Regions from separate parts of the Pseudoalteromonas sp. GutCa3 genome, predicted to be linked through region 3. Evidence: predicted binding sites of a transcription regulator. Region 3 holds the regulator's gene; each other region holds the start of a gene.

Region 1 (7,267 bases), on a different contig from region 3:
GTTGCACTAAGTGTTGAGTCTTCTTTATTAATAGCCATATGACCCGAGCTACCTCGGCCAAATGAAATTTGATTATTTGTGTTATCCCACCAGTTTGTTACTGCCCAATTGTCGGCGGTGTTATTTCTAAAATCGACCCCGCCTGCAATATATGACCAGCGATGCTCACACTTCCAATTACTCGCAAAACACTCTAAGTTACCATTATTATGTACCGGTACATTTGGCCCACCAGCATCTGTATCACCATGAAAATCATAACTCGACATTACTTTTGGATAACCGTACGGATAAGCCAACATAAAGACATTGGCTAAGTCATATAAGCGGCCATCCTCAAAGGTAATTACATTACCAGCGCCGCCGTGCCCGCGCTGATTGTCGTGATTATCTACAAATACTACCGCAGAAGAGCTTGGCATGAAGCCCCACCCTTCGCCAAAATTACTCAGCCATGCAAGCGAGCCGTTTCTAAAGGTGTTACCAAGCTCAGTGCTATATTTAAATTCAGTTACTAAACCTGTGCTTAAATATTCAGAGGCACCAACAGCCTCCCCACCTTGATCAATCACTTCTTGAAAAACCACTGGCGAGCCATTTACTTTGGCCATTAAACTTTGGATATCGCTTGCTGCAACATGTTTAGAAGCATCAAACCGAAAGCCTTTTACGCCAATAGCTTGCAAGTCGTTAATATATGCTGCAATGGTATTTTGCACATAGTTTGAAGCGGTATCTAAATCGGCAAGTCCAACGAGTTCACAATTTTGTACTCGGTAGCGATCGTTGCCATAGTCAGAACTACTAATGGTACAACTTTCATGAAAATCTTGTGGGCTATAAATAGGAAAGCTTTTATTACCAAAGCTATTTCCCGCTGTGCCTGTGCCACTTCCTGCTGCCATATGGTTAATAAGCGTATCAACGTAAATATCGACCCCAGCTGCACTACAGCGATTTACCATATCGATAAACTGTGCACGGTTTCCGCCACGACTTTGCAGTTCATAACTTACTGGCTGATAACGTGTCCACCATTGGCTTCCTGTAATGTGCTCATTAGGCGGCGAGACCTGTACTGCAGCGTAGCCTTTTGGTCCTAGGTATTGCTCACATTCTTGCGCTACATCTTGCCAATTCCATTCAAACAAATGCACAAATGTGGTGGGCGTAGCTGTGGCAATACTAGGTAAGAGCAACCCTAGGCTTAAACCTGCGGTGGTGATTATTTTATTGAGTTTCATAGTGTGTGATCCAACTGTTGAGCGAGCAAAACAACTACTCGATGTTATTTACAAGTGGTTAACACTAGATTGAGAATTGATTAAATAAAAACTGAATACGTATGCATAATAGGTAAATTATCCTTTATTACTAGATAACCTAAATAACTTGGCAATTTACATTTTTAAATAAAATGCTTTGCACAGAGCTATATAATCAGCGGTGTAGGTATTATCTAAGTTTCTAATACACAGGATTGATGATTCTATATCGCTTTTTACGTAGCTAAATGTCATTAAACTGCGGCTAATATCTTTGTTGGGCGTGGCTTTTACTTGGCAATGAGCATTTAAATAAAGCCCATTTTGAGTAGCAAGCTCTATAAATAATGCGCCTTCAACGCTTGGGAGTATTAAGCTAAAGCGAGCGCGGCTATGGCTTAAGCGTTTAAACGCATTAATTAACTCTTCAAAACTTAATCCGTCTGTATGGCGTGCGGCATTACGCGCAGCATTATCGCCTTTTAAACTGTGATTAAAATACGGTGGATTAGAGATAACCACGTCAAATTTAACTTCACTACTAAAGCGTTGAATAGTTTGGTGCGTAATACTTATAGTTGGCCACGGACTATTAGCTACATTTTTTAATGCTTGGGTATAGGCGCTTTCGTCAATTTCTACCGCAGTTATATCAAGCTCATTACTGCGCTGCTTACACATTAGTGCTAGTAAGCCGGTGCCGGTGCCTATATCAAGTAATGACTTTGCGCCGCTTAAATTAGCCCATGCACCAAGCAAAATGCCATCGGTAGAAACTTTCATTGCACAGTGGTCGTGTTCAACTTTAAATTGTTTAAATACAAAACCAGACATTTTTTCACCTTTTCATTCACCAAGCGCAGCATAGCGCGTATAATCAGGGTAATTGTCCCTTATTTTAGACACTCTATGCAATTTTCTGAATTTGATCTTGATAACAAGCTACTCGATGCCATTAATAAAATGGGCTACGAGACGCCAACCAGCATTCAACAACAAGCTATTCCTGAAGCACTACAGGGGCGCGACATTTTAGCATCTGCGCCTACTGGTACAGGTAAAACAGCGGCATTTTTAATTCCGGCTATTCAGTACTTACTGGATTTCCCACGTCGTGACCCTGGTTTTGCGCGCGTACTCGTTATGACCCCAACTCGTGAGTTGGCTTATCAAATTCATGAACAATGTGAACTGCTAGCTAAGCGCACACACCTAAAAATTGGTGTAGTAACAGGCGGTATTAACTACGGCACGCATAAAGAAATTTTTGAAAAAAATAACGATATTTTAATCGCCACACCAGGTCGATTAATGGAATACCTAGAAACCGAAAACTTTCATGCTGAACATGTAGAAATGCTTATTATTGATGAAGCAGATCGCATGTTAGATATGGGTTTTAAAAAAGAAATGAGCCGTATTTGTGACGAAGCTAAAAATCGTCGCCAATGTTTTTTATTCTCAGCAACACTTGAAGGTGACAGCGTAGAAAGGTTTGCTGAAAAAACATTAAACGACCCAGCTCTATTAGAAGCCGAATCGTCACGTAAAGAAAAAGCAAAAATTCACCAATGGGTACATTTAGCCGACGATTATCATCACAAACTTGAATTATTAGTTAATACGCTAAAAAATCCTGACGTAACTAAAGCGATTGTGTTTGTTAAAACTCGCGAACGCTTAGAAACATTGATTGGCGAACTTACAACTAATGATGTAAAAGCAGCGTGGTTACGCGGCGAAATGCCACAAGACAAACGTATGAAAGCCATGGAAAACTTCCACAGTGGCAAAACAAGCATATTAGTTGCTACCGACGTAGCTGCACGTGGTATTGACGTATCTGATATCAGCCACGTTATTAACTTTGATATGCCGCGTACTGCCGACGTATATGTACACCGTATTGGTCGTACTGGCCGTGCTGGTAAAAAAGGGATAGCAATATCGCTAGTTGAAGCACACGATATTGGTATTTTATATAAAGTAGAGCGCTACGTTGAACAAAAATTAAAACGCCGTGTAATTAGAGGTGTCGAGCCACAACATAAAGAAGCTAAGCCACCAGCTAAAAAGCGTAAAGATCCAGTAAAAATGAAAGCCAAGAAAAAGGCTAAGGTTAAAAAGAAAAAGTAACCTAAAACATTTTTATACTAAGCCGACTTTTGTCGGCTTTTTAATGCAAGCCTTGGAGGCTCTGCTGTTTGTACCTGTTACATATGTAACCCAAGCATGTAACTCATACTCATTTAAATGTAATTTTTGCCTACCTGAATTCCCAATTAATAAAATTCCCTTATATTTCATAGTGTTAATATTGGCACCGAAATTGTAACTACAAAGATAACCTAGCCGATGGAATTTCCATATTGTGGCTGCACTATTCACCGTAATGTAAGGATTAAGTTATGAACCGCTTCAAGTTAACTATCGCTTTAGTATCATTTTGTTGTTTATTTTTATTAGCTTGCGCTACAAAGGTAAGTGCAGCAACCAACATGGCCGTAGTAAGCAGTGTAGCCACTCAACCTAACTTACAACAAGCTATCACCAACACCCTACGAACTAATCCTAACCTAGCGTTAAGTGATATTCGTGTGCAGGTAAAAAATGGTGAAGTAGATTTATACGGTGAAGCACAAACTGGTTTTCAGCGCGCACTAGCTCAAAAGTTTTTAGAAAATATGGATGGCGTAAAAATCATTCGTAATAAAATTAGCGTTATTTAACATATTAGAATAAAACATAAATATGTTGGAAGTTTGTAATTTACGAGCTCATCGGTTGCAAAATGTCTCACCAACTCTAATATTCATTTATGCGCGTGCACTATTTGGCACGCGCTTATTTACGTCTTTTATTGTACGTCCCTGTAACATCCTACCGTAGTTATATCTGTATGATTAGCGTCATTAAATCAAAGATTTCTAAATTAATAGAGTAAGTTAAAGACTAAACTTTTGGGCCTCATCATTTAAACCGTTTGCCATCCTAGACAATTCGCTACTTGACTGTGCGATATCTCTAACTGCCTGCTCGGTCTCTGATATACCCATATTTATGACACCTATATTTCGTGATATTTCATCGATGGTGGTTGCCTGCTGCTCAGAGGCGGTTGCAATTTGAACAACCATATCAAAAATTTCATCTACTGCTTTGCCTACATTACTATTGATTAAGTTTGCTTTCTTAGCTATTTCCTGAACTTGAGTTGTTTGTCCTACATTGTCTGTCATTGCTTGAACAGCTGCGTTACTGGCACTCACAACAGCTTCAATTATCACTTCAACCTCCATTGTAGACTCTTGCGTAGACTTAGCTAAGCTTCGTACTTCATCAGCAACAACAGCAAAACCACGCCCTTGTTCACCAGCTCTAGCTGCTTCAATTGCTGCGTTCAAAGCAAGTAAATTAGTCTGATCAGCTATCTTTTTAATAACGCCTAATACATTCACTATTTTTTCTGAATTATGCTTCAACTCCGTCACTTCATGTGCTGATTTTTTTGTAGCTTCTCCAAGAGAAACAAGTGCGTTGTAAGTACTATCATTATTTTCAGAGCCTTCTCGAGCCATTCTTTGAATATTTTCACATAATAATGATGCACTAGCAGTTGTACTCGCTATCTCTTTTACTGTTTCAGTCATTTCGGTAGTGGCGGCTGCAACTTGTATAGTTTGTGCTTGCTGCTCGGTAACTGCTAAGCTAGTTTGCTCAGTAACTGAGGCAAGCTCTGTTGCTGTACTGCCTTGCTGAACTGCAACGTTAGATAATTCACCAATCATTTTTCTGAGATTTTCTAACATGGTATGCAATGCAACTTGTAGCATGCCTACCTCATCGTGTGAATTAACTTCGATATTACTGCTAAGATCTCCTGCCGCCACTTTTTTAGCAAAATTGGAAGCTACAATTATTGGAGTCGCTATTTTTCGAGAAAAGAAAACACCAATAAATACAACAACAATTGCAGCTACTATTATAGAAATCACACTAAAAAGCACAGTCTGATGGACTGGTGAAAATGCTTCTGATTCGTCAATTTCACTTAATATAATCCAGCTAAAATCTCCAATCTTTATACTATCGAAGGCAGAAAGTACGTTATTTCCATTATAATCTTTTATTATTTTAGTACCATGTTGAGCATTTAAAGCTAAATTTACAGCCTCTGTATCAGCACCATTATTTGTTACAGTTCCTGCAAAACTTGCTTTGAGTGAATGTCCTTCTGGGTCAAGATATGAATCAGAACGCATTAGCTTATCTTCTCCAACTAGGTAACTCTCACCAGTTTCTCCCATCCCTTCGCGAACACCCATTATTTGATTAGTCCCTTCACTTGAAAGCTGCAAAGCAACTATTGTATCGCTACCATCAACAGGTATAGCAATAAACGCAGCGGGTTCTCCATTACTTGGTGCATACGGTTTGTAATCAGCAATACTAAAACTTTTAGATTGTTTAACCTCTTTAATTAAATCTCCTAAATTTGAACTCGCATATTTCCCTTTTAATATGTTTGTTTGATAATCAGATTCTCTAGCTTGAGTGTAATAAATAAGCCCATTGTTATTAATTAAAAACACATCGTAATAGTCATACTTCTGTATATATTCTGTAAAAAAGCGATCATAGTTGTCTTCCTCAAGCTGCGGAACAATTAAAGCCAAAAGCTCAATATCTGCCCTTTTTTGATTAAAATAATTTTCGATCTGAGTTTTTTTTATTTGATTAATCGCCTCAAGCGACTGAGATATATTGTATTCGACGCGTGATTTTGATTGTAATGTAGAAATTGTAGTAATTATGAGGGCAGGTATTATCCCTACGAGTAGGAAAATTAATGTTAGCTTAGTTTTTAAACTCCAGTGACTCGTTTGAAAAGCTGAACTTTCTTTCTTGCTTGGCATTTGTATTTACTAAATAAAGAGCAGTTAAGTTAAATCTAGCCTACCAAAAGCTAAAAATGAATTTATTTATTCAAAAAAACCGAATTTACAGAGGGAAACAAACAAAATAGGAACATAAAACCACTAAAATGCATTTATTATCCAAACATCTCGTTGTTTATGTATTTATAATGGTTACAAGTTTATTTATTGCGCTCTTATGGGAAAATGATAATTTATACTTATATTAAGGGACTTAACTTTAAAATTAGAAATATCCTTTATTTTATAAAATGTCTAAAAAGCGCGTTTTACTCTGTAAAAACGCGCTGTTGGTAAGTAACTATTTCCCAATGCTTTTGCCTAGTGAGTTTTAACTAAATTACTCACTTTGGTCAGAGTCAGTACCGTCTTTATTTGATGATTGCTGGCTTATTTTATCGCTTATCATGGCATCGAGTTTTTCGCCGCCTTTAATACCAAAATCTAAAGTACGAATTGGGAATGGAATACTAATATCAGCTTCATCAAGTGCCTGCTTAACGGCAACAACACCTTTGTGGCGTACCGTCATAAAGTCAGGCTCGCCTGGGTATTTAATCCAAAACCATACCAGTAAGTTAATGCTGCTGTCACCAAAACCTTCGGCGTATACTGCGGTTTCGTCTTTACGTATTACGAAATCAAATTCATTTATTTTATCGACGATGACGTCTTTTGCTTTTTCTATGTCGTCGCCGTACGAAATACCTACGGGTACCTCTATGCGCCTAACACCTAAAGTGGTGTAGTTTTTTAGTACGTTTCTAAATAATACTTTGTTTGGTACCAGTATTAACTGCCCGTAAAAGCTCTCTATTAGCGTGTTACGTAGGTTTATAGAATGTATTGAACCAAACACATCATCGGTTTCTATTACGTCACCTGTTTTAAATGGCTTACGTACACCCATTGCTATACCAGCAATTAGGTTTTCGGTCATGTCTTGAAACGCAAAACCAATGGCTAAACCCACAATACCTGCACCAGCAAGTAGCGAAGTAACAGTACCTTTTAGCCCAACAAAATCAAGCGCTATAAATAAACCTATGCACAACACAATAACTT
Region 2 (7,267 bases), on a different contig from region 3:
TTGATATTACTGCTTTAGCACCAGAGCCTGGGCAACTTATTTTAATGACGGATTTGACCGAAACTCGCCGCTTACAAAAACGTGTTGCACATATGCAGCGATTAAGCGCGCTGGGTAAAATGGTTGCGTCACTCGCGCATCAAGTCCGTACGCCGCTCTCAGCCGCTATGCTTTACGCCGCTAATTTAGGATCAAAACGCTTACCCGAAGCATCTCGCGATAACTTTCAAACAAAGTTAATGTCGCGTTTAAAAGATTTAGAAACTCAAGTAAACGACATGCTGTTATTTGCTAAAAGTGGCGATCAGCAAGTTGTTGAGCAAGTTTCAATGCAGCAGCTTTTAACAGAAGTTAAAGCAGGTGCTGATGCGATGGTTGCACTTAATGAAAGTGAGCTGGATGTAAGCTTACCAGAGCCAGATATACAAATAGTCGGTAATAAAACGGCATTGGCCAGTGCTATTCAAAATCTTGTGCACAATAGTATTCAAGTTATTGGCGGCGGTGCAAAAGTAAAAATTAGCGCACAAAGAGATTTAAAAGATTTAGATATGGTTCGTATTAGTGTGAGCGACAATGGCCCAGGTGTTGATTTAAGCCAAAGCGATAAAATTTTTGAACCATTTTTTACTACAAAAAGTCAGGGCACAGGTTTAGGGCTTGCGGTAGTAAGTTCGGTAGCTAGTGCGCACCAAGGTCGTGTTGATGTGACTAATAATACGCAGGGTGGTGCCTGCTTTAGTTTGTTACTGCCTATTAAGGCAACATCTAAACTAGAGGGTTCATTATGAGTAACACTATTTTAGTTGTCGAAGATGACGCAGGGCTTCGTGAAGCCTTAATAGATACCCTTGAAATGTCGGGTATTGAATGTGTTGCAGCGAGCAGTGCTGAGCAAGCAATGTTACTGCTTAAAAAAGATCAATTTTCGCTTGTTGTAAGCGACGTGCAAATGGGCGCAATGAGTGGCCTGGATTTACTACGCAGTATTAAATTAAACCACCCTGATTTACCTGTATTGATGATGACGGCGTACGCCACAATTGACGATGCGGTAGAGGCGATGCGCCTAGGTGCAATTGACTACATGGCTAAACCATTTGCACCTGAAGTGCTGTTAAATATGGTGAGTCGTTATTTGCCTGAAAAAGCAAAAGAAACCGACGGACCTATTGTTGCTGACCCAACTAGTATTCAATTATTGGAGCTTGCGAGTAAAGTAGCACGCTCTGATGCAAGTGTAATGGTACTTGGCCCAAGTGGTTCAGGTAAGGAAGTACTTGCTCGTTATATTCATGATAAGTCAAGCCGTTGTAATGAGCCATTTGTGGCGATTAACTGCGCGGCTATTCCTGAAAATATGCTTGAAGCCACGTTATTTGGTTATGAAAAAGGAGCTTTTACGGGCGCGATTCAAGCATGTCCGGGTAAGTTTGAGCAAGCACAAGGCGGCACTATTTTACTTGATGAAATTACTGAGATGGACTTAGGGCTACAAGCAAAGCTGTTACGCGTACTGCAAGAACGTGAAGTAGAGCGTTTAGGGGGGCGTAAAACAATTCAGCTCGATGTACGTATTTTGGCAACCAGTAATCGTGATTTAAAAGAAGCCGTGTCTGAAAATCAGTTTAGAGAAGATTTATATTACAGGCTTAATGTTTTTCCACTAATGTGGCGACCATTGTGCCAACGCCCTGGCGATATTATTGTATTGGCTAAGCATTTAATTGAGCGCCATATAAGTAAAAGCAAAGAGCCTATGGCATATTTAGATAAAGGTGCCGAGCAAAAGTTATTGGCTCACGCGTGGCCTGGTAATGTGCGCGAGCTTGATAACGTTATACAGCGTGCACTTATACTGCGCACGGGTAACACAATAAATGAGCATGCTATTTTTATTGAAAACTTAGCAGCTAATAACTTTGTTATGGAGCCATCATTGGCGCCGGCGCAAACAGTATCGTCAACAGAATTAGCTCACGCAGATAAAGGCGTTGATAAAAGCACGCTAAGCTCTGCATATTATGATGAAAAATCACATGCCGAGGTTGAACCTAAGCAGGGCTTGCTAGCGGCAGACACCGGTAGCTATAAAGATGAGCTTAAAGACAAAGAGCATCGTATTATTTTAGAAACCCTTGCACGCTGCCAAGGCAAGCGTAAAGACGTTGCCGAAACATTGGGCATAAGCCCACGAACTTTACGTTATAAACTAGCGCAAATGCGCGATTTAGGTATTTCACTTCCAGCATAACCTCCTATAAACCCTAAGTTTGCGCTGCGAACTTAGGGTTGTCAAAACTCTGACTAACACAAATTAAAGTTAACCTATTGTATTTTAATGATTAATTATTTGGCATGCTTTGTGCTTTATTACTTGTAAGAGTTCACTGCGTGTCAGAGATAAATTATGAAAATTCAAAACAGTGCTGTATTTCAAGAAATGCAATCAATGGCTTTAGAAGCCGGCCGTAATAATCAAATAAATAAATTGCCGACTCAAGTTCAGCCTACTTCTACTTCCCAGTTTGGCGACATGCTAAGTGATGCATTAAATACAGTGCACGGTCTACAGCAAGATGCAGGTCAAAAAGTAAAAGCGGTTGAGATGGGGGATCGAAGTGTATCGCTTGCTGAGGCGATGATTGCTTCTCAAAAATCGTCAGTTGCTTTTGAGGCTACAGTACAGGTTCGTAATAAACTTGTTGAAGCTTATAAAGAAATCATGAACATGCCTGTTTAATTAGGTAGTGGAGAATTATTGTGGCGCAATCTAACCAATCTACAGACCTAGCACTTGCTGGTGGCGGTATTGACCAAAGTGGTGGTGATGATCAACAAGAACAAAAGTCAGGCTACTTAAGTGCTTTAAATGGTGTTGATGTATTGCGCCAAGTAACATTGGTTATAGCATTGGCTATTTGTTTAGCTATCGCGATTTTTATTATTATTTGGGCTCGTCAGCCAGATATGCGCCCGTTAGGCAAAATGCAAACTGAAGAGCTTATTCAAACGCTCGACTTTTTAGATGCGCAACAAATTGAATATCAACTAGATGGCAACGTTGTGTCGGTTGATGAAAGCGAATACCAAAATATTAAATTGTTAATGACCCGCGAAGGGTTAGAGCAAGGGCCAGCGTCGGGCTCTGACATAATTATGCAAGATATGGGCTTTGGTGTAAGCCAACGCTTAGAGCGCGAACGCCTAAAACATGGTCGAGAACAGCAGTTAGCACGCACCATTGAAGAACTTAACAACATTACTCGCGCCAAAGTATTGTTAGCCATTCCTAAAGAAAACGTATTTGCCCGCAGAGAAAAAAAACCATCAGCTACAGTTGTATTAACGCTTAAGCGTGGACGCTCACTCGACCGTGAAGAAGTAGATTCTGTTGTTGATATGATTGCTTCGGCAGTACAGGGTTTAGAGCCTATGCGAGTTACTGTTACCGATCAAAATGGTCGATTACTAAATTCAGGTTCGCAAAGCTCATTAGCAGCACGCTCTCGTAAAGAATACGATTTAGAACGTAAGCGCGAACAAGAGTATCTTGAAAAAATAGACAGTATTTTAATACCGGTTGTTGGGCTTGCAAACTATACAGCCCAAGTTGATTTGAGCATGGACTTTAGCTCGATTGAGGAAACTCAAAAGCGTTATAACCCAGACCTACCAGCGGTTAGAAGCGAAACCACATTTGAAGAAAATAACATTGGCGGCCTAGCTGTTGGTATTCCAGGTGCGCTTACAAATCAGCCACCGTTAAATTCGAACATTCCTGAGGTTGCGGGGCAAGGTGGTGCAGGCACAGCTACGTCACCAACACGCAGCCACAAAGAAGCCACACGTAATTATGAACTCGACACTACAATTTCTCATAAGCGCCAGCAAAGTGGTGTAATACGTAGGATAAGCGTATCAGTTGCTGTTGACTACATTGCTAAAGTGGGAGAAAACGGTGAAACAACCATGACTCCACGCTCGGTAGAGGCATTGTCAAATATTCGTCGCTTACTACAAGGTGGTGTAGGTTTTGATATGCAACGTGGTGATGCACTTGAAGTAGTGACAGTGCCGTTTGTACGTGAAGAAACAAATTTAGCAATAGAAGTGCCACTGTGGGAACAAGACTGGTTTATGAAAATAGCCCGCCTTGTATTAGGCGCCTTAGTTATCATTGTATTGATAATGGCAGTAGTAAAACCAATGCTTAAACGCTTAATTTACCCAGACGATACACTAGAAGAATACGACGAAGATGCATTAAGTTCAGGCGTAGATATTGGCGACAACACGCTTGATATGCTAAATAAAGACTTTGATTCTGCTTCGGTTGGTTTCTCAAGTGATGGTACACTGCAGTTACCGGATTTACATGGCGACGAAGATTTACTTAAAGCAATTCGTGCCCTTGTAGCTAACGAACCAGAACTATCATCACAAGTAGTCAAAGCGTGGTTAACAGAAGATGACTGATCAAGAACAAAAACAACTCCCGCCAGCCTTTGATGTTGATAAGCTAGATGGGGTAGATAAAGCCGCTATATTACTTTTGAGTTTATCAGAAGAAGATGCCGCGCAAATCCTTAAACACTTAGAACCTAAACAGGTGCAAAAAGTGGGTATGGCGATGGCTGGGTTACAGGACTTATCACAAGCTAAGATTAGCGCTGTACACAACTTGTTTATAGAACAAATTCAAAGCTTTAGTACCATTGGTTTTCAGTCAGAAGACTTTATTAAAAAAGCGCTTACAGCAGCACTTGGTGAAGACAAAGCCGCTAGCCTTATTGACCAAATTGTTATGGGCTCAGGCGCTAAAGGCTTGGATTCATTAAAATGGATGGACTCTAAGCAGGTAGCAAACATTATTCGTAATGAGCATCCACAAATTCAAACCATTGTATTATCGTACTTAGAGCCAGAGCAGTCTGCTGAGATTATTGCTCAGTTCCCTGAAAAAGTGCGCTTAGATTTAACCATGCGTATTGCAAACCTTGAAGAAGTTCAGCCGGCAGCACTGCAAGAGCTAAACGAAATCATGGAAAAACAATTTGCCGGCCAAGCAGGTGCACAAGCCGCTAAAATGGGTGGCTTAAAAGCCGCTGCAGATATTATGAACTACCTAGATACCAATGTAGAAGGGCAGTTAATGGACTCTATTCGTGAACATGACGAAGAGATGTCGCAGCAGATTCAAGATCTTATGTTTGTGTTTGAAAACTTAATGGATGTTGAAGACCGTGGTATTCAAGCAATCCTACGAGAAGTACAACAAGACGTATTAATGAAAGCAATTAAGGGCACCGACGATGCGCTTAAAGACAAAATACTGGGCAATATGTCTAAGCGTGCAGCCGAAATGCTTGCTGATGATTTAGAAGCTATGGCCCCGGTACGTATAAGCGAAGTAGAAGCGGCGCAAAAAGAGATTTTATCAACAGCGCGTCGTTTATCTGACTCAGGTGAAATTCAGCTGGGCGGCGGCGGTGGCGAGGAGTTCCTGTAAACCATGAGCAAACTAAAAGGACGCACACTTCGGGCTGATGAAGCAGATGAATTATTAAAAAACTGGGCTATTCCGGATGTAGCACCAGATGAGAGCAGCTTTGGCAATCGCTCTACGGCTTACGGCACACCGCTTAGTGAGCTGTACAAAAAAGAATTAGCCGAAGAAATGCCTATTGATGAGCCACAAGAACCAGAACTCCCTGCGCTTACCATGGTTGAGCTTGAACGCATTAGACAAGACGCGTACGAAGAAGGCCTTAAACAAGGTCATGAGCAAGGCTACATAGACGGCTTTGAAAAAGGCGTTGGCGAAGGTAAAGAAGCTGGCTACAAAGAAGGCTTAGAGCAAGGTAAAACACAAGGCCTTGAAGATGTAAAACCATTAATTGAAGAGCAGTTAACAAGTTTAAAAGCCATTTTAGAGGGGCTAACTGCACCGCTAGATAAAGTGGACGAACAAGCTGAGAAGCAATTAGTACAACTTGCTAGCATGTTGGCGGAAGCTGTTATTTATCAAGAAGTAAAAACATCGCCTGATGTGATTTTACATACGTTAAAGCAAAGTATTGATTCACTTAATGCGGAGCAAGAAAAAGTACGAATCCATTTAAACCCCGAAGACTTAGAACTCATAAAAGAGAGCTACGGCGAACAAACCATTATTGATAATAACTGGCAATTAATGGCAGAGCCCACTCTTGAGCGCGGTGGCTGTGAAGTTAAAACAGCGCAATCGTCACTCGACATGACCCTTAAAACACGTGTCAAAGAAACGTTGGATAGTTTTTTGCATAATAGTGGTATCTAACTATTTTATTGGCGTGTTATGTCAACTCAACGTGCACCTTTAAGCGAACGCTTATCTCAATATCAACAACATATTAAAACCCCGGCGCCTGCTGTGGCAGGTATTTTAACGCGTGTTGTTGGCCTTACCCTTGAGGCTAGAGGTTTACGTGCACCCGTTGGTAGCCAATGTAAAATAGAAACTATGAACGGCTTTGTAGACGCCGAAATAGTCGGTTTTAACGATCAAACTTTGTACTTAATGCCTAACGACCACATCTCTGGTGTATTACCTGGTGCGCGTGTTATTCCTCAAGTAAATAATTTAGGTTTACCTGTAGGGATGAGTTTATTAGGCCGCGTGGTGGATGGTTTAGGGCGACCGCTAGATGGCTTAGGTAAAATTAATGCTGAGCATCATTTAAAGTTTGCGCAAAATACTATAAACCCGCTTTCAAGAAGACCAATCACTAAGCCTATGGATGTAGGTGTGCGTGCTATTAACTCGGTTATCACAGTAGGGCAAGGCCAGCGTATGGGCTTGTTTGCAGGCTCTGGTGTGGGTAAATCAGTACTTCTCGGTATGATGACCCGAGGTAGCGAAGCCGATGTAATTGTTGTTGGTTTGGTGGGGGAGCGTGGGCGCGAAGTAAAAGAATTTATTGAAGAAATACTCGGTGTAGAAGGGCGCAAACGTTCAGTTGTTGTCGCAGCGCCTGCTGATTCATCACCACTTATGCGTTTAAAAGGCTGTGAGAGCGCCGTAACTATTGCAGAGTATTTTAGAGATCAGGGTTTAAACGTATTATTGTTACTCGATTCGGTAACGCGTTATGCAATGGCACAACGTGAAATTGCACTTGCTGTTGGCGAGCCGCCCGCTACAAAGGGTTATCCGCCTTCGGTGTTTGCTAAATTACCTGCGCTGGTGGAGCGTGCTGGTAATGGCGGTGAAGGGCAAGGTTCA
Region 3 (7,267 bases):
AGGTAATACTACAAATAGGGCACCAAGTTCCCCAAAAATAGACAAGTGTTGGTTTATCTTGGCTCATTGCTGACAAATCAATGTTTTGCCCTTTATAATCTATTAATTGTAATTGAGGATTTGCTGGCATAACAGGTTGTCGCCACCAATTGACAGCGTTATAAATTACGAAAAATATGAAACCATATATCAACACACTTTTTAATATTGATAGGCCTTTTTGTTTTGGCGTTTTTTTAGGTGTGTCTTTTTTATTTTTGGTATCCGTTGTCATAGTTGCAGCTTTACCCTAAGTGTTTTTTACTTTAGTTATTTGCAAAGGTTTCTAATTTAAACCAGCAACCAACTAGCAGTACCTAAAAAGGCGAATATACCCACAATATCTGTCACCGTGGTTAGCACCACACTCCCTGCAAGAGCTGGGTCTATATTCATTCTTTTAAGAATAATAGGGATACTCGCACCAGCAACACCTGCCACCACTAAGTTCATAAACATAGCGAAGGCGAGTACGCCACCAAGCATAAAGTCCCACTGCCATAGGGCAATAACACCTGCTATTAACAACGACCACAAAACACCGTTTAACGCGCCAATAGCAAGCTCTTTCATCATCAAGAAACGTTGGTTTGTTTGATTTATATGACCTACCGCAATACCACGAATAACAAGCGTTAATGATTGGCTACCTGCAACACCGCCCATAGAAGGGACAATACCGTTAAGTACAGCTAAAATAGGTAAAACATCTAAAGTGCCTTCAAAAAAGCTAGCTACAAAAGCAGCTGCAAGTGCAGTTAGTAAGTTGACACCTAACCAAACTGAGCGTTTTTTAGAGCTTTTTAGTACTGGCGCAAAGGTATCTTCTTCATCATCAAGGCCGGCTAAGCCCAATAAACTATGCTCAGCATCTTCTCGGATTACGTCAACGATGTCATCGATAGTGACACGACCAAGGAGCTGATCGTTATCATCAACTACGGGGGCCGATATCCAATTATGACGTTCAAATAATTGCGCGACTTCACTTTCATCCATTGAGATTGGAATGGATTCACAATCTTCATCCATTAAATCGCGAACAATCTTTTCTGGCGGGTTAGTTAATAATGTACTCAGCGATAAAGCGCCTATAAAGCAGTTATGCTTATCAACAACGTACAAGTCATCGGTACCTTCTGGTAACTCGCCACGTAGCCTAATATACCTAAGTACAACATCAAGCGTAACGTCAGGGCGAATGGTCACTGTATCGGTGTTCATTAGCGCGCCAGCAGAACGCTCTTGATACGAAAGTGCTTGTGTTGCACGTTCACGGTCTTGAATGTCCATCGCACTAACAACGTCTTTATAAACGGTGTCCGGCAGACTACGTAATACTTCACCTAAGTCATCGTGGCCCATATCTTCGGTTGCGGCTGCAATGTGCTTAGGTTCCATTTGGGCAATAATGCCTAAACGAACATCTTCTGATAGTTCTTCAAGAACATCACCTTGCACATCAGGATCAACCAACTGCCAAAGGAGTCGGCGAATTTTATGTGGTGATGATTCTAATAATAATGCGGTATCACAAGGAGCTGTTTTTGCGAGCATGCGCCTAACTTGAACAAATTGACCACTATTGAGTGACTTAGTCACCTGTTTTAGTTGCTGTAGTGGGTAATCTTGTTCAAAAGCTTCAGGCATTGGCGTCCTTTATAAATTTTTATATTACTTTATGGGGAGAGGTGAGTTAACTGGCGTCACTAACCGTATTTATTTTATATATCTGTTTTAGTTGGGGCATTAGTAATGCGAGCATTATTTTTATAACTGTTTATTCTTGTTCATTAAAACGTTGTGCTATTAATTCTCCAACAGCATGTAAAGCTTGCTCAGAATCGGGGCCTTTACATACAACTTTTACTTCTTTGCCTTGGCTACTTTCAAGTAGCATTAGTGCAAGTACGCTATCGCCTGCGGCTTCTTTGTCATCTTGAAATAATGTAATTGTCGCATCAAACTGCACTGCTAATTGGGCAAGCACGGTGGCTGCTCTGGCGTGCAATCCTAATTTGTTTTTTATTAAAAAAGTGTCTTCACAATGCATAACTTACTCTACTTAAGCTGAACAGGTGATTATTCAGCTATATTATTTTTCTTGTTCGCGATGGCGAATTTTTACATTGGGATGTGTCATTGCAAAACTTTCACCGATAGTTTGCGCTAAATATACAGAGCGGTGTTGTCCGCCTGTACACCCAATGGCAATGGTTAAATAACTGCGGTTATTTCGCTCTAAGTGCGGTAACCACGTTTGTACAAATGTTTGAATTTGCCATGTGAATTTTTGCACTATGCTGTGATTGGCCAAATAATCTTTAACAGGTTGATCTAACCCATTTAAAGGTTTTAATTCAGGTTCCCAATGTGGATTTGGTAAAAAGCGTGCATCAAATACATAATCTGCTTCTTTTGGTATGCCGTGTTTAAAACCAAACGATTCAAACGTGACAATCAGTTGTTTATCTTTTTTACCTAAAATCTTTTCACGAATAGATTCAGCGAGTTGATGAACACTCAAATCAGTCGTGTCTATCATAAAGTCGGCGCGGGTGATTAATACATCAAGTAATTCTTTTTCTTTTTTGATGGCTAAATCAAGAGGCAACGAGTCAATTGATAGTGGGTGTAATCTACGAGTTTCAGAAAAACGTTTGATCAATGTTTGATCGTCGCTATCTAAATAAAATAACGTAGGTTTTGCAAAGCCAGGCAAGTATTCAAGAATATCGTTAAATTCATCCTGTTGTTTAGGGATGTTACGCACATCAATGCTAACAGCAATTTTATCGTAGCTATCAGACACACTGCGAACTAATGAAGGAAGCAAGTTAACTGGAATATTATCTACGCAATAATAACCTAAATCTTCTACAACGCGTAAAGCAACCGACTTTCCAGAACCAGAACGGCCGCTTATGATAATTAACTCCATTTAACACCCTTTATAAAACTATGATTGATTGACAATAACTTGGTAAAGCTCAGTATCTGATTTTGCACTGCGTAACTGTTTACAAAAATCTTTGTTGTTTAGTTTATCAGCAATGGTTGCTAGAGTCTTTAAGTGCTGCTGGTTATCGCCATCTGGTACGATGAGTGCGACGAAAATATCAACAGGGCGATTATCGATTGCATCAAAATTTATTGGAGTTTCGCTAACGAGTACTAAAGCCAAAGGCTCTTCTGCACCGCTCATTCTTCCATGAGGAATGGCAATGCCACGCCCTATACCTGTACTACCCAATTTTTCTCTGCTCATTAAAGCATTAAGAATATCTTGTTGCGGTAAATACGGAAGTTTGTCGTGAGCAAGTTCGCTAATGAACTCTAAAATTCTTTTTTTGCTATTAAAAAGGACCGCAGCTTTGCTGCAGTCCTGGCATATAAGTGAGCTTAATTTCATCATATTAGTGTCGAGCAAGCTTCTCTTTGTGTTTAATTACTTGTCGATCGAGCTTGTCGATCAACGAGTCAATGGCGGCATACATATCTTGATGTTCTGTAGAGGCAAATAGCTCAGCACCGCTTACGTGTATGGTGGCTTCTGCTTTTTGATTTAATTTTTCTACATCGAGAATGACATGAACATTATTAATATGATCAGAGTGTCTTTCTAGCTTCGCAAATTTGGTATTAATATAGTCTCTTAGTGAATCGGTTAATTCTACGTGACGACCAGTTAAGTTTAGTTGCATAAGCATTACCCTCTTTTTTTTGCGTCTTAAATCAAACTTTTACGCTGATTTGACGGTGGAATAGCCAGAGATTCGCGGTATTTTGCGATTGTACGTCTCGCTACTTTAATTCCTTGCTCAGCCAATATATCCGCTATTTTGCTATCACTCAATGGTTTTGCTGAGTTTTCTGCTGCGATTAATTTTCGGATAAGCGCACGGATTGCTGTAGATGAACATTCCCCCCCGTTTTCGGTGCTTACATGGCTTGAGAAAAAATATTTAAGCTCAAATATACCACGGGGTGTGTGCATATACTTTTGGGTTGTTACGCGCGAAATTGTTGATTCGTGCATTTCTACCATTTCAGCAACATCATTTAAAACCATTGGTTTCATGGCTTCAGGACCGTGTTCAAAAAAGCCTTGTTGTTGCTTAACAATACAATTTGTTACTTTTAATAGCGTGTCGTTTCTACTTTCTAAGCTTTTAATAAACCATTTAGCTTCTTGTAAATGCGAGCGAATAAACTGGCTGTCACCACTGGATTTTACAGTGCGAGACATTGCCGCGTATTGGCTATTAACACGAATTTTAGGCATGCTATCTGGGTTTAACTCAACAACCCAGCGGCCTTTAATTTTTTTAACTGACACATCAGGAATAACATACTCAGATTCTTCTCTTACAATAGTATCTGCAGGTTTAGGGCTAAGAGTATGTATTAATGTCATTACTTCTTTAAGCTCTTCTTCTTTGAGCTTAGTTTTCTTCATTAATGTACGATAGTCACGAGCAGCTAATAAATCAATATGCTCGGTTAAAATCATTTTTGTTTCATTAATGTAAGGTGTTTCTTTATCAAACTGGTTAAGCTGAATACACAAACACTCTTGTAAACTACGTGCAGCAATACCAACAGGATCAAACAGTTGGATGCGTTTTAATACAGCTTCAATTTCATCAAGTTCGACTTCGTTATCATCTTCGTTTTCTTGATTAAAGCTTTCTAAAATCTCTTCGCAGCTTAGTGTTAAAATACCTGAATCATCGACGGCTTCTACAATCGCAATAGCAATAGCTTCGTCTGTAGGGCTAAATGGCGTTAGTTGTAACTGCCACATTAAATACTCATGGAGCGTTTCAGTAGAGGCGCCTTGGTATATTGATTCGTCTTCAGGCATCGGACCCGATGATGCTGCTGGGGCGGCACTCATGTACTCATCCCAACTAACATCCATAGCCATGTCGTCACTTAGCGTGTCTTTTGCAAGTGCTTCACCACTATCTTGTTCGTATTCGCTTGGAGCATCATCGGCAGATGCGCTAACAGTTATGTCATCTGTATCTGCTTTTTGCTCGTTTTTACCTGCAGCGTCTTCTGAATAGTCTGCTTCTTCAACCTCTAATAGCGGGTTGCTGTCGAGAGCTTCTTGTATTTCTTGCTGGAGATCCAATGTACTGAGTTGCAACAAACGAATAGCTTGTTGCAGCTGTGGAGTCATTGTAAGTTGCTGGCCCATGCGCAGCTGTAGTGATTGCCTCATGTATCTCTAACAATCCTTTTATGTTGTTATAATTAATACTAGCAGATGCTTAAAGACATGGCGTAAATGTTACAGCCTAAATTGCTCGCCTAAGTAAACATCGCGTACTGTTTTATCATTTAATACGTGTTCTGGAGTACCTGATGCAATCAGCTCCCCATGAGAAACAATGTAGGCTTTTTCACAAACATCAAGGGTTTCTCTTACGTTATGATCGGTAATTAATACACCAATCCCACGATTTTTAAGATGTTCTATTATTTTCTTTATATCTAATACCGAAATAGGGTCAACACCTGCAAATGGTTCATCCAGTAATATAAATTTAGGATCTGCTGCCAGCGCACGTGCTATTTCAACACGACGACGTTCGCCTCCTGACAATGCCATACCTTGGCTATCACGAATGTGTTGTATGCTAAATTCATCTAATAATTTATCGAGAGTGTCTTCTCTAGCTTGTTTATTTAACTCTTTGCGCGTTTCTAAAATGGCCATTAAGTTTTGATAAACAGTCAGCTTTCTGAATATTGAAGACTCTTGCGGTAAGTAGCCAATGCCTAATCTAGCACGACTATGCATAGGTAAAAGAGTAATATCGTTATCGTCTATCGATATTTTACCTTTGTCGCTAGGTACAAGTCCTACTATCATATAAAACGTGGTAGTTTTACCTGCGCCGTTAGGGCCAAGTAAGCCAACAATACTGCCAGCTTTGACTTCAAGGCCGACGTTTTTTACAACTTCACGGCCTTTATAGCTCTTTGCTAATAGCTCTGCTTTTAATGTGCTCATGGTTGACCTTTGTCGCTTTTTTTACTTTTTTTAGTCTCGATTGGCACTAAAATTGTGTGAACGCGGTCAGTTGAGTTTTCATCTTTTTCGGCACTGATTAGCTGCTGCTCTATATCGTAGGTAATGCTTTTAGCATTTATTTTTTGTCCCGCTTGCGATACTTGTGCATTACCAACAAGCGTTAAAAAACGCTTAGATACATCATAACGTACTTCGTCAGCACTGGCGCTCATAGTCGTGCCATCTGATTGCTTTTCTTCAAAGTGCGCAGGGCTACCTGTAGCAATTAATAATTGTTTATTATCACCAAGTTCATCGCGTTTATGTACTTCTAAGCGGTCGGCTGTGATACGGCGATTACCGTGAATAATTTCAACATTTTTCTCAAAAATCCCGACATTAGCTTTTAATTGACCTTCTTGCTTATCGGCGCTTATTGAAATTTGATTTGCAGTCGGTTGCGTGTTTTGCTCTGCAGCATTACTATTAAACGCTAGTATAAGTGTAGGAATAATAAGTGATTTTAATATTTTATTGGTCATAATATATGGTTCGCGTATGGTTAATTAGTTTTATCACTTCGGTTTTTAAGTCGGCTTCTAGGCCTTTACCAGTGATTTTTAAATTGGGTCCAGTGATGATAACGGGTTGCTCCGAACGCATTGTTAATAGCTTTATATCTACCTGAATATTATCAGCATTGATTTTGTCTATCATGGCGTTATCGGTTAAGTTTTTGGCAACCACATTGCCTTCTAAAATTAATTGTTTGTCTTCGTATAATGTTGCTTCGTCTGCATTTATTTGCCACGTTTGCTTTTCGTTATATAAAGTAAAAATAGGTTTTTCAAAAAACGTAAAACCTAATTGTTGATATAGCTCCATTTTAGCCGCAGTGACTTTGTGGCTAATTTTACCTTGTTCGTCATAGGCTGTTTGTTTGAGTTCAATGGCTATGTAATCAGGCTTGGCAATAACTTCAGGCTCAGTCTGAGGCACAATATTTGTTTGTGTAAAATAAGGGTACCAAAGCCAAACCATACAGCTAATGAATAAAACGCTTAATATTATGCGCGCTGCATTCATGAACTAGTGCCTTGTGTAGTCAATGCTTTACCATTTTCAAGCATAAGTAAGTCGGTGAGCTCTCTTACTGCACCAAAGCCGCCAGGCATTTGCGTTACATAGTGTGATAAACGTTTA

The links. The regulator sigma-54, encoded in region 3, starts transcription at its own class of promoters, with help from an activator protein. The targets are predictions, from matches to a motif close to GTTGGCACGNNNNTNGNNT.
Region 1: the regulator sigma-54 is predicted to act here: its motif matches at 3,582-3,600, upstream of CXF64_RS05265 (BON domain-containing protein).
Region 2: the regulator sigma-54 is predicted to act here: its motif matches at 2,353-2,371, upstream of fliE (flagellar hook-basal body complex protein FliE).

Annotation. Positions count from the first base shown of each region.
Region 1 is NZ_PJBK01000026.1:16,225-23,491, forward strand. It holds gene CXF64_RS05250 (alpha-amylase) at 1-1,244, opposite strand, end outside; gene CXF64_RS05255 (tRNA1(Val) (adenine(37)-N6)-methyltransferase) at 1,401-2,099, opposite strand; gene srmB (ATP-dependent RNA helicase SrmB) at 2,175-3,401, shown strand; gene CXF64_RS05265 (BON domain-containing protein) at 3,674-3,994, shown strand; gene CXF64_RS05270 (methyl-accepting chemotaxis protein) at 4,211-6,181, opposite strand; gene CXF64_RS05275 (mechanosensitive ion channel family protein) at 6,543-7,267, opposite strand, start outside.
Region 2 is NZ_PJBK01000034.1:33,310-40,576, reverse strand. It holds gene CXF64_RS07315 (sensor histidine kinase) at 1-791, shown strand, start outside; gene CXF64_RS07310 (sigma-54-dependent transcriptional regulator) at 788-2,254, shown strand; gene fliE (flagellar hook-basal body complex protein FliE) at 2,411-2,743, shown strand; gene fliF (flagellar basal-body MS-ring/collar protein FliF) at 2,764-4,479, shown strand; gene fliG (flagellar motor switch protein FliG) at 4,472-5,512, shown strand; gene fliH (flagellar assembly protein FliH) at 5,516-6,322, shown strand; gene fliI (flagellar protein export ATPase FliI) at 6,341-7,267, shown strand, end outside.
Region 3 is NZ_PJBK01000056.1:82,989-90,255, reverse strand. It holds gene CXF64_RS09700 (protein disulfide oxidoreductase) at 1-274, opposite strand, end outside; gene mgtE (magnesium transporter) at 331-1,689, opposite strand; gene CXF64_RS09690 (HPr family phosphocarrier protein) at 1,820-2,092, opposite strand; gene rapZ (RNase adapter RapZ) at 2,135-2,980, opposite strand; gene ptsN (PTS IIA-like nitrogen regulatory protein PtsN) at 2,999-3,451, opposite strand; gene hpf (ribosome hibernation promoting factor) at 3,456-3,743, opposite strand; gene CXF64_RS09670 (RNA polymerase factor sigma-54) at 3,770-5,269, opposite strand; gene lptB (LPS export ABC transporter ATP-binding protein) at 5,339-6,064, opposite strand; gene lptA (lipopolysaccharide transport periplasmic protein LptA) at 6,061-6,606, opposite strand; gene lptC (LPS export ABC transporter periplasmic protein LptC) at 6,596-7,150, opposite strand; gene kdsC (3-deoxy-manno-octulosonate-8-phosphatase KdsC) at 7,147-7,267, opposite strand, start outside.